One region of the Shewanella psychromarinicola genome, then DNA from elsewhere that is predicted to be linked to it. Evidence: predicted binding sites of a transcription regulator. Region 1 holds the regulator's gene; the other holds the start of a gene.
The links. Region 1 encodes sigma-54, which starts transcription at its own class of promoters, with help from an activator protein. Its sites were predicted from a motif close to GTTGGCACGNNNNTNGNNT; they were not measured.
Positions count from the first base shown of each region.

Region 2: a site for sigma-54 is predicted at 6,156-6,174, ahead of flhA (flagellar biosynthesis protein FlhA). Genes of this name have one in related genera too.

Region 1 is NZ_CP034073.1:1,835,595-1,843,626, reverse strand. It holds gene EGC80_RS22535 (KpsF/GutQ family sugar-phosphate isomerase) at 1-179, shown strand, start outside; gene kdsC (3-deoxy-manno-octulosonate-8-phosphatase KdsC) at 182-748, shown strand; gene lptC (LPS export ABC transporter periplasmic protein LptC) at 745-1,305, shown strand; gene lptA (lipopolysaccharide transport periplasmic protein LptA) at 1,292-1,873, shown strand; gene lptB (LPS export ABC transporter ATP-binding protein) at 1,870-2,601, shown strand; gene EGC80_RS07950 (RNA polymerase factor sigma-54) at 2,744-4,228, shown strand; gene hpf (ribosome hibernation promoting factor) at 4,254-4,541, shown strand; gene ptsN (PTS IIA-like nitrogen regulatory protein PtsN) at 4,544-4,987, shown strand; gene rapZ (RNase adapter RapZ) at 4,984-5,850, shown strand; gene EGC80_RS07930 (HPr family phosphocarrier protein) at 5,867-6,142, shown strand; gene mgtE (magnesium transporter) at 6,608-7,972, shown strand.
Region 2 is NZ_CP034073.1:4,667,352-4,675,383, forward strand. It holds gene EGC80_RS20245 (protein phosphatase CheZ) at 1-534, opposite strand, end outside; gene cheY (chemotaxis response regulator CheY) at 548-931, opposite strand; gene EGC80_RS20255 (RNA polymerase sigma factor FliA) at 976-1,695, opposite strand; gene EGC80_RS20260 (MinD/ParA family protein) at 1,688-2,569, opposite strand; gene flhF (flagellar biosynthesis protein FlhF) at 2,574-3,959, opposite strand; gene flhA (flagellar biosynthesis protein FlhA) at 3,989-6,088, opposite strand; gene flhB (flagellar biosynthesis protein FlhB) at 6,223-7,356, opposite strand; gene fliR (flagellar biosynthetic protein FliR) at 7,366-8,032, opposite strand, start outside.

The sequences.
Region 1 (8,032 bases):
CTTCGATAGCCCTGGTGATGACCAAAAACTGTGTGACCTGCCCCACGGGTATTTTAGCTGCACAAGCGCTACAAATCATGGATGAAAAAAACATCAACGGACTGGTTGTCGTCAATGAAAAACACCAACCGATCGGGGCATTAAACATGCTCGATATGGTTAAAGCTGGAGTCATTTAATCATGTCAGAATCAACCTCGTGTCACCAAGGATTTTACGGCCCTATCAGTAATGATATTTGGCAGCGAGCTCAGAAAATTAAACTGTTAATCTGTGATGTCGATGGGGTCTTTTCAGATGGACGTATTTATCTCAGTAATGCTGGCGAAGAACTCAAAGCCTTTCATACTCGCGATGGCTACGGTATACGCTCAGTTCTCACTAGCGATATTCATGTTGCCGTCATTACAGGTCGTCAATCAAAAATTGTCGAAACCCGAATGACCGGATTAGGAATCAAACATATTTATCAAGGCATTGATAATAAATTTGAACCTTTTGAGCAACTTATGTCGCTGTATAATGTAAGCGCCGAACAAGTAGCCTACATTGGCGATGACATGGTTGATCTGCCCGTAATGAAAGCCGTAGGTCTCTCCGTGTGTGTCGGCGATGGTCATCCGTTTGTAAAACGACATTGTCACATGACAACGACCTTAAACGGCGGACATGGAGCTTTGCGAGAACTGACTGACTTATTACTCTTAAGCCAAGATAAATTTGCCAGTGCTCATGGAATGAGTATATGAATCGGATCACCCTAAGTATTGTGGCTTTTTTTGGTCTTGCTTTTATGTTGTACTGGCAAGCACAAATAAAACGCAGTGAAATGGACTCGGTGAAAGTACCTGGTATTGAGCGCCCTGACTTTATTGCAGATAACCTACGCACCACGGAATTCAATCAACAAGGTTTTGTCGAAAGTCGAGTCAGCGCCGAGCACATGGAGCATTATGCTTCAAGTGACATCACTCACTTTACCAAACCGATATACCTCATTTACCCTGAAAATGGTAAAGCACAATGGCAATTAAGTGCAGATCGAGGACAATTGAATAAAAACACCAGCAAAGTCATATTAGAAAACAATGTTATTATTGATGCCATTGATATAGAAGAACCCCTGCAGTCATTGAGTACCCAAGCGGTGACGGTAGACTTAACCACTATGATAGGCACCTCACAAGAGATGGTGTATATCAAAGGCAAAGGGTTTATTATTAAAGGCTTAGGCCTACATGCTGACTTGAATTCGCAACAATTATCGCTACTGAGCCAGGTAGAAGGAACATATGAGCCACATTAATCGTCTCCACACTCGCGCCAATGTTATGTTATTGAGCAGCATACTTTGCCTGTTGAGTTTGCCTGCTATGGCGAAACAAGGTGATCTGAAACAAGAATTAAAAATTGTTGCGGTTAGCCAATTTGCTGACATAAAAAATAACCAAATCATTTTTAATGGTCCGGTTAAGATTGTCCAAGGCAGTATTAATATCAATGCTGATGAATTACGGGCGTTTACCCCCGAAAACAGCACCAGTAAGAAACTTATCGCCACTGGCAAACCCGCGACGTTTTCACAAGAATTAGATGACGGTCAAATTGGTACTGCCAGTGCCGACGAAATATCCTATGACCTTGCGACTACCACGCTAACATTGACAGGTAATGCCAAACTTAATCAATCGGGTAGCCAAGTGACCGGTAATCGAATTAAGTACAACATCAATGCGCAAGAGCTTATTGCTGAAAGTTCGGGCACAGGGCAAGATCGGGTTATCACCATTATTCAACCTGAGAATTTCCAAGACGAGTCTGCGCCAAAGCAAAAACTCCCTGAAATCCCAGTTAAAAAGCAGATCAAACCATGACCCAAATAACCTTAACCGCTGAAAATCTGGCTAAAAGCTATAAAGATCGTCAAGTTGTTAAAGATGTCAGTTTAACGGTTAAAACAGGCCAAATTGTTGGGCTTTTAGGCCCCAATGGTGCAGGTAAAACAACCACCTTTTATATGGTTGTCGGCCTAGTGAAAAGTGATAAGGGTCGAATTTTAATTGATGATGACGATCTCACTGACGATCCCATGCATCTGCGAGCTCGCAAAGGCATTGGTTACTTACCACAAGAAGCCAGTATTTTCCGTAAACTCACAGTGTATGACAACATTATGGCCGTGTTGCAAACCCGCAAAGAACTCAGTACAAACCAACGTATTGAACAGCTTGAGCATCTATTAGAAGAGTTCCATATTACCCATATTCGAGACAGCCTAGGCATGTCGTTATCGGGTGGTGAACGTCGTCGTGTTGAAATTGCGCGCGCTTTAGCCGCCAATCCAAAATTTATTCTACTCGATGAGCCCTTTGCTGGTGTTGATCCGATTTCTGTCATCGACATAAAAAAAATCATTCAACAACTTAAAAGCCGAGGTCTAGGAGTATTAATTACCGACCATAACGTACGTGAAACGTTAGATGTCTGTGAGCGAGCTTATATCGTCAGCCAAGGTAATTTAATTGCCGAAGGCACACCTGATGAGGTATTGAGCAATCAACAAGTTCGGGCGGTGTACTTAGGTGAACAATTCAAGCTATAGTTACTTTACGGGCCTTTAGTCTATCTAACTCATTTGATTGAACGATATCTAAACAGCGTTAAACATCATTGATGTACGTGACAATCCATTACAGTTTTATAAATTGTCACTTTTATGGAAATCATCTAGGGATAAGCGGTAAATGAAAGCGTCACTCCAACTTAAAATGGGTCAACACTTAACCATGACCCCACAATTGCAGCAAGCCATTCGCTTACTGCAATTATCGTCATTGGAGCTACAGCAAGAAATCCAACAAGCATTGGATTCAAATCCATTACTTGAAATAGAAGATGAGTTTTCTGAAGCAAAAGACCCCGTAAAAGAAAATCGCGACCAAGCTGATACAGACTTCAGTGACAACAGCATTGTCAATATTGAAAAAGACACCTCAACAGTCGACACAGCAGAATCTATGACCAAAGAAACCATGGATGATTTAGCCATGGATACTACATGGGATGAAGTGTACACCGCCTCGCCGATGTCAGGTTCAGGTAGTGCTAGCATGCGCGATGATGACATGCCGTTTCAAGGTGAAACCACCGAAGGTCTGTATGAACATTTAGAATGGCAGAAAAATCTCACTCCCTTTTCAGAGACCGATCTTGCCATTGCCACAGCGATCATCGACGCCGTGGATGAACGCGGTTATTTAACCCAAAGTACCGACGATATTCTCGAAGCCATGGGTGACGAAAATGTTGAGTTAGATGAAGTTGAAGCTGTATTAAAACGAATTCAACACTTTGATCCCGTTGGTGTTGCTGCACGTGATTTAAGTGAATGTTTATTGATCCAATTAGCGCAATTCTCTAACACCACACCCCATATCGATAATGCCCGTTTGCTAATCAAAGACTATTTAACCTTAATTGCTGGGCGTGATTTTAGATTATTGATGCGCAAAACTAAGCTAAAAGAAAATGAGTTACGTGACGCCATCACCCTAATCCAATCACTCAATCCTCGTCCAGGCTTATTGATCACCGCCACCGATGACGAATTCGTTATTCCCGATGTCACGGTACTAAAGAAAAATGGCCGTTGGGTTGTAGAGTTAAACCCAGACAATATGCCCAAAATTGGCGTTAATCAGCAATACGCCGCCATGGCTAGAAGCAGTAAAAATCAGTCTGACAGTCAATTTATTCGAGGCCATTTGCAAGAGGCTAAATGGTTTATTAAAAGTATCGAAAGCCGCAATGATACTCTACTCAAAGTGGCAAATTGCATTGTGCAATTTCAGCAAGGCTTCTTTGAATACGGTGAAGAAGCCATGAAACCTATGGTGCTAAATGATATTGCTGAAGCAGTAGAAATGCATGAATCGACAATTTCACGAGTCACCACACAAAAATATATGCACACCCCACGTGGACTATTTGAACTAAAGTACTTCTTCTCTAGCCATGTCAGCACTGACGATGGCGGGGAATGCTCATCAACAGCAATTCGTGCTTTTATCAAAAAGCTGGTTGCCGCAGAAAACCAGAAAAAACCATTGAGTGACAGTAAAATGGCTCAACTTCTGGCAGAACAAGGCATAAACGTTGCTCGTCGTACGATTGCAAAATACCGAGAAGCAATGCTAATCCCGCCCTCAAACCAACGTAAGAGTTTATAACCTACAAGGTTGTGGAGGATTTTCTATGGATATAAATCTGACTGGACGTCATGTCGAAATAACTGAATCTTTACGTGAGTATGTTAATGGTAAATTTTCAAAGCTTGAACGACACTTCGATCAGATCCATAATGTACACGTTGTACTCCATGTAGACAAATTACAACAAAAAGCAGAAGCCAAAATCCACGTTAATGGCGCAGAGATTTTTGCTATGTCAGAAAATACTGATATGTATGCTGCAATAGACGCCCTGATCGATAAACTCGACCGTCAGGTAATTAAACACAAAGAGAAGTATACAAAACACTAACGATGGAACTTTGTACCATTCTGCAGCCGGAATGCACTACCTGTGCCACACCGGGCAGTAAGAAAAAAGTACTGGAACTCATCAGCAATTTAGTCGCTGCCCAGTATCCAACCCTGTCTTCGCAAGAGGTTTTTGAAAGCCTATTAGCGAGAGAAAAAATGGGTAGCACAGGTATAGGAAATGGCATTGCGATACCTCATGGTCGATTAACGACCATCGATCACCCCATCGCGATATTTGTTAAATGTGAAGAAGCCATTGCCTTTGATGCAATTGATAAGCAGCCCGTGGATATTTTATTTGCTTTGTTAGTACCTGCAGACCAGTGCCAACAACATTTAGGCACGTTATCGAGTATGGCTAAAAAGCTCAGCGATAAGCAAATATTGAAACAGCTTCGCAAAAGCCACAACGCAACAGAACTTTATCGGGTTATAACTGCATGAAACTTGTCATAGTATCGGGACGTTCAGGTTCAGGGAAATCCGTTGCCTTAAGAGTATTAGAAGACCTAGGATATTATTGTGTCGATAATTTGCCTCTACCCCTCATTGGCACATTACTCGCTCAGCTCAAGGGCAGTAATGATTTAGTTGCGATTAGTGTTGATGTCCGCAACATTGCTGAACAAGGCAAAGTGCTTCAAGACCAATTAGCCCTACTTGAACATGACACTGAAATTATCAGCTTCTTTCTAAATTCCAATGATAAAGTGTTACTTAAACGCTACAGCGAAACACGCCGATTGCACCCGTTATCTAAAAATCATATTTCACTGCAAGAAGCGATCAAATTAGAAGGCCGTTTACTTGAGCCTACCGCAAAAATTGTTGACCATTACATTGACACTTCGGCGCTAAATATCTACGAGTTAAGCGACCAAGTTAGGCAAATACTACTAGGCAGTGTCGATAAAGAATTGGTCATTAACTTTGAGTCTTTTGGCTTTAAGCACGGCATGCCGACTGAAGCGGATTTTATGTTTGATGTACGCTTTTTGCCCAATCCACACTGGGAAATAGAATTGCGCCCATTGACAGGATTAGACGAACCCGTACAAGAATTTTTAGGGCGTCAGCCATTGGTCAACAAGTTCATTTGGCAAATTGAAAACCTATTTGAAACCTGGATGCCACACCTAGAACGTAACAATCGCAGTTACCTGACTATCGCGATTGGTTGTACGGGTGGCCAGCATCGTTCGGTATATATTGCAGACCAATTAGCAAAACGATTTAGGCAAGGCAGTAAACACACTGTTAATGCTCGCCACAGAGAATTAAGTATAAGTGAACTCACCGCTAAGTGAGCATAGGATTGCATGAATGATCAAACTTGAACGCCAAGTTACCATTTCCAACAAATTAGGATTACATGCCCGTGCAGCAACAAAACTCGCGGTATTAGCCGCCGATTTTGACGCGAACATCACCTTAACTCAGGGCGAAAAAAACGCCAGTGCCGCAAGTGTGCTTGGGTTGTTAATGCTTGAAAGTGGAATAGGAAAAATGATCACCGTGACCGCAAAGGGTCCAGATGCCGAAGTAGCATTAAATGCAGTGTGTGATCTGATTAATGCTAAATTTGATGAATCTTGCTAAATCAGTGAAGAGTACGATTCGCGAGTCACTCACTTTTTAATCCACTATTATTCTTATTACACGTGGCCTAACCAAACTGTCACGACATTGATGCTCAACGGTAGACATCAGTCCCTCGATAATATTAGCCCTTAGGTTTATCTCACGCAGTTGATACCCATCTGATTAAGTATCAGTTCACTCTGCGGGAGTTTAGCGTTTAACATAATACAGATATCGCCGCTTTCAGCAACGGATCCAGTATGACTCTGCATCCGTGCAGTCGTCCGTCAATATGATGTATAGCAGCGTAGACCATGCATAATTTCGTCCAGAGGAAACGACTCAAGTATCCCATTTCGGCGTTACATTGTCTTACAAGCAGACAACGATTATTGCACCAATACGCCTTAAACAGAAAAACCTGAGCAGCCCAGAATGATTACATACTTTATGATATAAGTATGATGAATAGGAAGTAGATATATGGGTAAAGAGTACCTAGATAATGAGATAACCGAACAACGCCTCAATCAACTCGTTCAAGCGCTAGACAGTGGTTTGTTTGTTCATGCTCGTAACATGTTGCACACCATGTCACCTAACGATGTCGCCCTAATTCTCGAATCATCACCGCCCAAAAATCGACAAGTGTTATGGCAACTCATTGACCAACAATATGCGGGTGAAATTCTTGACGAATTAGGTGAAGAGCTTAAAGATTCACTCATTAGCAGCATGACACCAGAAAAGCTCGCCCAGGCCACAATAGGTATGGACACAGATGATCTCGCCTATATTCTTCGCAGCTTACCCGATGGTGTTTACAAGAAAGTACTTAAGTCAATGCGCAGCCAGGACAGGGATAGAGTAGAACAAGCACTGCGCTATCCTGATGATACGGCAGGCAGTATCATGAACACCGATACCGTCACCTTACGACCCGATGTCAATATCGAAGTGGTATTACGTTATTTACGTCAACGGGGAAACTTACCCGATACTACCGACACCTTATATGTTGTTGACCGTCAAGATCATGTTTTAGGCGGAGTAAGATTAGTCGATTTATTAACCTGCGATCCAAGCGTAACCGTCCGAAGCATTATGGACACAGAGTTAGAAAGTATTCCGGTTGAGATGTCTGATAAAGATGTAGCCCAAAAATTTGAACGACTCGATTGGCTATCCGCCCCAGTCGTCGACAGCCAAGCAAAATTGCTTGGCCGGATCACCATCGATGACATTATCGATGTGATCCGCGAAGATGCCGAGCATTCAATGATGGGGATGGCAGGGATGGATGATGATGAGGATACCTTTGGCCCAGTGCTAAAAAGTACGCTAAGACGCTCCCTGTGGTTAACGATTAACTTATTTGCTGCGTTACTTGCCTCGTCTGTCAGTAACATGTTCGAAGGCACCTTAGAGCAATTTGCCACCATCGCGATTTTAATGACCATAGTTCCGAGTATGGGCGGGGTTGCCGGTAATCAAACCTTAGCACTGGTGATCCGTGGTATTGCACTTGGGCATATTGGCCAAAGTAACTCACGTTGGTTGATTGGTAAAGAACTCAGCATTGGATTATTAAACGGCTTAATGTGGTCTATATTGGTATTTTTTGCAGTATGGCTGTGGAAAGATGACATCGCGTTAGGAGGGTTAATTGGTTGTGCTATGCTGATTAATATGACGGTTGCAGGCTTTGCTGGCGCCACTATTCCAATAATGTTAAAAAAGTTAAATATTGACCCAGCATTAGCCGGTGGCATGGTATTAACCACGGTGACAGATGTGGTTGGCTTATTTGCATTTTTAGGCCTAGCCACATTGTTCTTAATCCACTAGCTCATTCATTTGATTGGTGCACACCATGTCGTCCAGTGAAATTGCAAACTCTAGCGCAAT
Region 2 (8,032 bases), 2.3 Mb from region 1:
ACGGATCATTTGGCCTGTCAAATCTTGAAAGTCTTGTGCCATTAAAATTTGATTTAACAGCTCGCGAAGGCGATTAGAGTCATGCTCGCTATGCGACATAAACTGTTGAACATCATGACAAAGTGACTTAAATTCACCTAATTCTATATCACGACGCATCAATTTATCCCACATGGGCGTCACTGATTGTATATTGCTAATGATGGTATCGGCCAAAGGAAGACATTCTTCAACTGCATCCATGGTTTTATTTGCAGCTTGTTCTGTCATATCGATAACATAGTTCAACCTTTCTCTAGCATCCGGTATTTCGGTATTCGCTAATTCAGATAAACGGTTATCAACTTGGAAATCTTTTAGTGCACTGTGGAGTTGTCGAGTTAACTTACCGACTTCTTCAAAAAGCTCACGCTGTAATGGCGTTGCAAGCTCTCTGATGTAATCATCAGCTTCTGCTTGATTACCCGAGGTAAGCAATTCAACAAGTTCTTGGGCTTGTTCAAGAGTGACCAAGCCAGATATTGATGCCTGCATGACTTATCCTTGCTTATGCGAGTCGTTCAAAGATTTTATCTAACTTTTCTTTTAACGTAGCGGCGGTGAAAGGTTTTACTACATAACCATTTACACCTGCTTGCGCTGCAGCAATAATTTGTTCACGCTTAGCTTCAGCGGTTACCATCAATACAGGTAAATGCTTTAACGAATCATCAGCACGAATGGCTCTAAGTAAATCAATACCTTGCATTCCAGGCATGTTCCAGTCTGTTACTACAAAATCAAAATCGCCTTTTTGTAACATTGGTAGGGCTGTTGAGCCATCATCTGCTTCTTGAGTATTATTATATCCCAAGTCTCGCAACAAGTTCTTAATGATACGCCTCATTGTTGAAAAATCGTCAACAATAAGAATCTTCATATTCTTGTCCAAGGTTTCCTCCGGTGAGCTGACTCTCGTTCGCTCTATATAAGTTATTATTCTTGTGTCCAATGCTTGAGTTTGGCTTTTAACCTGAGCATTGCCTGACTTAATATCTGGCTTACTCGCGATTCGCTAACGTCAAGGATTGCACCAATTTCTTTTAAATTTAATGCTTCGTCATAATATAACGACAGCACTAACGCATCTCTTTCTGACAATGTCTTAATTGCTTCAACCAAAGCAGATTGAAATTGAATTTCAGCAAGCGAGTCAAAGGTTTCATCTGGCGATTCGTTGTCTGTGATTAACACATCTTGCGCAACACCAAGATCTTCTATACCGATGATTTTACCAACAGAAACATCATTTAAGATGTGATGGTATTCATCAAGCGACATATCAAGTTTTTCAGCAATTTCAGTATCGTGAGCATCACGTCCAAGTTTCTGCCCTAATTCATCAACCACTTGTGCAACCCGGCGATTATTACGATGAACTGAGCGTGGAACCCAGTCACCTCGGCGAATTTCATCTATCATTGCACCACGAATTCGGATACCAGCAAAGGTTTCAAATTTGGCCCCTTTACTATCATCAAATTTTGATGAGGCCTCAAGCAACCCCATCATCCCAGCTTGTAATAAGTCATCAAGTTGCACCGATGCTGGTAATCTTGCCAGCATATGATGAGCAATTTTTTTTACCAGCGGTGCATACTGTTCAACAATAGATGTTTTGTTATCGAACTGAGTATACGCTGCGGCTTTATTCACCCGTTCTTCCTTCTTGTATCGGTTTACGTTGTACAAGACGTTCAACAAAGAATTCTAAATGGCCGCCGGGCTGTTGTGGCACCGGCCAAGTCATAATTTTATTGGCTAATCCATGGTAAGCAATAGCTGAAGGAGATTTAGGATACGCTTCAACAACTAACTTTTGCTTACGAACCGCTTTACGTAAATTCTCATCAAAGGGTATTGATGCAACCAACTCTAAAGCAACATCTAAAAATCTATCGGTCACTTTACTCAGTTTTGCAAATAATTCCATACCTTCTCGCAAACTACGCACCATATTTGCCACAATTTTGAAGTGGAACACACCATGTTCACGACTTAAAATTTTAATCAGCGCATAAGCATCGGTAATCGATGTCGGCTCGTCGCAAACAACAATTAATACATCCTGTGATGCACGAGAAAAACTCAGCACCATATCTGATATTCCGGCTGCAGTATCAACAATTAAAATATCGAACTGAGTACGCATTTCACTAAATGCACGGATAAGTCCAGCATGTTGTGCTTGCGTCAATTCTACCATCGCTTGAGAACCTGACGTAGCAGGAACAATACCGATCCCTTTAGGTCCGCGCACAATGATGTCATCTAATTCGGCATCACCGGACAAAACATGAGATAAATTTTTCTCAGCCCGTATCCCCAGCATGACATCGACGTTGGCTAACCCTAAATCGGCATCAAGTACTAATACGCGTTTGCCTTTTTCAGCTAATGCAACGGCGGTATTAATTGACACACTGGTTTTGCCCACTCCGCCTTTACCACCGGATACGGCAATTACTTTAACTTTATCGTTATTTGGTTGATTCATCATACGTAAACCACTTGCTTGATCCCGTGTCATAACTTTACTCAAATGCATAGGCGTTGTCATTAGACCACGCTGTGTCTTGTGACGATTGTTGTTCTGTTTCATTTAATGCCGCCAGAGCCTGCTTAGCCAACTCTAGGGTATCAGCCACTTTCATGTCCTCAGGAACACGTTGGCCGTCAGTAACATAGCTCAATGGTAACTCATTTTGAATCAATACGCTCAAAGCACCTGCAATTGATATTGATTCATCTAACTTGGTTAAAATCGCACCCGCTAATGGGATCCGTTTAAAATGCTCAACCGCATCTTGCAATACGCGACGTTGACCGGTCGCCGACAAGACTAAGTAGCTCCTAATTGGAATTCTACTATTGGCTGTTAAATTATCTAATTGCTGATATAAACGCATATCTCGCTGCCCCATACCCGCCGTATCAATTAACACTAACTTACGATTTCTAAACTGATAAAGAATTTGTTCTAATTCAGTTAAATCATGAGCTTGTTTAACCGGACAGCCCATTATTTTGCCATAAGTGGCTAATTGCTCATAGGCGCCAATACGGTAATGATCTGTGGTAATCAATGCTACCTGCTCTGGTCCATGATGGGCGGCAAATCGGGCGGCAATTTTAGCTAAAGAAGTCGTTTTACCAACACCCGTAGGACCCACAAATGCCACAACACCACCCCGTTTGACAATATCATCGCCTTGGTTGTCGAGTAAGTTGGCTAAACTTTGCGGTAATGCGCGCACTAAATCTGCTGGGGTGTAATGTTGGCTTAATCCCGCTAGTTTAGCAGCTACTGCCGGAGAAAACTCTGCGGCAATCAATTTACTTTCAAGCATTGCTCCCACAGGATCGGTGCGCTTTTTTTGGTCTTTCATTAACGATGAAACTTGATGAGTTAATAAGCTACGTAATGAAGCCATTTCTTCACGCAGATCATCCATATCGCCTGAGTGGTTTTTATTATTTTTTGTTGGTTTGTCAGAGACGGATTGCGGTGGCAAGTTCGACGCGGGTTTAGCCGACTTTGCACCTTGTAATTGGCGAGCCCATTCAGGTAACTCTGGCTCGTCTTGTTGCACGGACATTTGTTGTGTCATGCGATTGTGTTGTTTTTCAAGTAATGCCTGTAACGAATCTGCTGCCGCAGGAGGATTGACCTTCGATTGGGCTTTTATGGCAGGTTTAGCGCCTAAAGACACCTTGTCTTCGCTCACATCCATAAAACCCGTGGTCGGCGCTTGTGAAGCGATAGCGGCTTTAGGTTCGTCATAATCTACAGCAGCGACAATCTCGATTCCGCCAGTGACTTTTTTATTCGACATAATGACAGCGTCAGAACCCAACATTTCTTTTACTTGAGCCAATGCCGCGCGCATATCTTTGGCAAAAAATCGTTTAATTTTCACTTATGCACCTCTATAAACTGACGTTATCACTATTGGCCTACAGCAGAAACAATTCTAATTTGTTTCTCGTCCGGTATTTCTTGGTAAGAAATCACGCGTAAATTGGGAATAGTGTATTTAACAAATCGTGACAGCGTTGACCTGAGCATGCCAGATGTCAATAAAATGGCTGGTTGTCCTACCATTTCTTGCTTCTGTGCAGCGTCTAATAATGACTGTTGCATACGCTCTGCAAGACCCGGTTCAATATTAGGACCTTCACCGCCGGTCGCCTGCATAGACTTATGCAACATCTGTTCCAACTCTGGCGCCAATGTAATGACGGGGATTTCAAGTTCTGGTCCAGAGATTTCTTGCACTATCATACGTTTTAGCGCAATCCGCACTGCTGCGGTTAATACTTCGGTGTCATTACTCTTGGTGCCGTATTCTAACAAGGTTTGCACTATGGTGCGTAAATCACGTACCGATACCCCTTCATTGAGTAGGTTTTGCATCACTTTAACCACAGATCCCAGCGGCATAATATCGGGAACAAAACCATCGACTAATTTAGGTGAGTTTTTGCCCAACATGTCTATTAACTGCTGCACTTCTTCATAACCTAACAGCTTGGCCGCATTATTACTGAGTAATTGGCTGATATGTGTCGCCACAACCGTTGCGGTATCGACGACGGTATAGCCTAATGTTTGTGCCTGTTCACGTTGCTCTGGGGCTATCCATACCGCCTCTAAACCAAAAGCGGGGTCGTGAGTTTCAATGCCATCAAGCTTACCGTAAACTTGGCCTGGATTAATCGCTAACTCGCAATCATGTCTCACTTCTGCCTCACCGACCACCACGCCCATTAACGAAATGCGATACGCATTAGGGGATAAATCCAAATTGTCACGAATATGCACCGCTGGCACTAAAAAACCTAACTCTTGTGACAATTTCTTACGTACGCCTTTGATCCTGCCTAATAATTCACCACCTTGAGACTTGTCGACTAATGGAATTAGGCGATAACCAACCTCAAGCCCTATGGTATCAACATGGCGTACATCGTCCCAACTTAACTCTTTAGGTTCTTTATTCTTAGTCTCAACCGGCCCTTTTGTGGCTAAGGTAAGTGCAGCTTGTTTATTGTCAACATTACGCTTGTAAACAAAGTACGCGGCAGCTGCGGTAATGGCTGCGAAAGTCAAAAACGCAAAATGAGGCATACCTGGCACAACACCCATGACAAATAATAATCCAGCAGCAATGGCTAATGATTTATGACTGTCAAACATCTGACTGAACATCATTTGGCCCATATCGCCTGACTCGTTTTGACGAGTCACCAATAAAGCCGCGGCAATGGATAATAATAAACCGGGGATCTGCGCGACTAAACCATCACCAATGGTTAATAACGTATAAATTTCTACGGCGCTAGAAAAATCGAGATCGTGCTGCACAATACCAATAATAAAGCCACCTAAGATATTGATGACTAAGATCATAATACCGGCGATAGCATCACCTTTTACAAATTTTGACGCCCCGTCCATCGCACCATAAAAGTCAGCTTCTCGGGTCACTTCTTCACGGCGAATACCGGCTTGTTCTTGGGTCAGCGTACCGGCATTTAAATCGGCATCAATGGCCATTTGCTTACCTGGCATGGCATCTAAGGTAAAGCGAGCGCTTACCTCAGAAATACGCCCCGCACCTTTGGTCACTACCGCAAAGTTAATGATGATCAAGATAAGGAATACCACTAAACCGACAGCATAGTTACCCCCAATCACCACTGAGCCGAACGCTTCGATCACTTTACCAGCGGCATCACCACCATTATGGCCTTCGAGCAATACAATCCGGGTAGAGGCAACGTTAAGGGCAAGCCTTAATAACGTAGCCACCAGTAATACGGTAGGAAATGCAGCAAAATCAAGAGGTCTATCCGTATAAATGGCAACGAGTAGTACGACTAAAGCTAAAGCAATATTGAATGAAAATAGGATGTCGAGCAAAAAAGCTGGAATGGGCAACACCACCATTCCAAGCGCCGCGAGCACGATTAAAGGCGTACCAATGCCCTTAAATGTCGACGGTCTTATTTGTTTAAATTGCCCGAAAGCGGCTTTTGCATCCATTGAGGTCAACCCTTCATGTAGTCTATTGCGAAATAATGTACTGTTATTTGACGCTAATAGACTGACGAAGCAAAAACTAAGCCAAAACTAAGACAGAGGGAGTCATTTAACGACATAAGCGAATTGAGTGGCGATTAATGCTTCAAATCATCAGGAATGGGCTGACTAAGTGGGATAGCTTTAGGACGACGACCTTTACCTTTTTGATATTGCCTAAGCTGAAATACATAGGCAAGTACTTGTGCGACCGCGGTAAATAAGCCTTCTGGCACTTGTTGATCAATCTTAGTGGTGTGGTAAATAGCACGAGCTAATGGCGGGGCCGATACAATAGCAACATTATGTTCGCGAGCAATTTCACGTATTCTAAAGGCAACGTCATCGACACCTTTGGCGATTAAAAATGGCGCAGAAGAGCGACTTACATCGTATTTTACCGCCACAGCATAATGCTCTGGGTTAACCACAATCACATCAGCGTTAGGCACTTCGGTCATCATACGCCGTTGCGCCATCTCCTGCTGCATTTGTCTAATTTTGCCTTTAACTTCAGGCTTACCTTCAGAATCTTTATACTCATCTTTAATTTCTTGCTTGGTCATTTTTAATTGTTTCTTGTGATTCCAAATTTGAAATGGCACATCAATAATAACAATCAATAACATCGAACTGCACAGTACGATAAACATCCAAATGAGCAACTCTAAAGAATGATAGACATTGCCAGGTAAGTGATCGCTAGACAGGGTCAAAATATCAATGAAATAAAATCTTAGTAGGAAGTAAGCGGATAATGCCACCACCGCAAATTTAGCAATACCTTTAGTCAGTTCAACCAATGCTTGGGTACCAAACATACGCTTAAAACCGTTCATGGGGTTTAACTTACTGCCTTTAGGCATAAAGGCTTTGACTGAAAAAGAGATCCCACCTAAAACAATATTGCCCAAAAAAGCCACAAATGCCAGTAAAGCAATAAAGCTAATTAACGGCCCAGCAAGCTCGTTCCCCACTACGCCCCATACACGAAACATGGAGTTGGTATCAAAAATTTGGTCGCGTTCCATGGTAAATAGTTGTTTCATTATGGTATGGATACCTTTGGCAATAGCCGGTCCTGTCATCGAAAATCCAACCGATGCGGCCAATAATACTGCTGCGGTACCTAATTCTTTAGAACGGGCGACTTGGCCTTTTTCACGGGCTTGTTCAAGTCGCTTCTCGGTGGGTTCTTCATCGCGTTCTTGACTACTGTCATTTTCTGCCATCTGTGCCCCCTAAAATACCACTGAGCCATCACGTTGACATTCAAGCTGCAGCACATCACACATAAGTAGTTGCGCAGCCGACCAAACTTCATCAAAATGCGCCATAATCGGTCCCAATGTTAACCACAAAATCAGCAAACCACAGACCATGGTAACTGGGAAACCAATAGAGAAAATATTCAACTGCGGCGATGCGCGAGTCATTACACCAAAGGATAAGTTAATTAATAACAAGGCAGTAATAGCTGAGATTGACATTGTCAGCGCAGCGCCAAACATGAAACCGCCCCAATCGGCAAGGGCGCGATAATTGGCGATTGATATACCTTGATTTGATATCGGAATGGTTTCAAAACTCGCCACCAGCATCCGAAACATCAATAAATGGCCGTCAACAGCCAAAAAGATAAGCGTTGCCAATAACAAAAATAAGTTACCCACTACGGGTGTTTGCGCCCCAGAACCAGGATCAACCATTGAAGCAAAACCTAAACTGGTCTGCATACCAATAATTTGCCCTGTTAACACAAAGGTTTGCATGGCCATTAAGGTCACAAAACCCATTGTCACCCCAATTAATATTTGCTGAACAATCACAAAAACGGAACTTAATGCCAGTAATTCGACATTTACAACTGGGGGTAAAATAGGTGCAACAGCCACGGTAATGGCCACG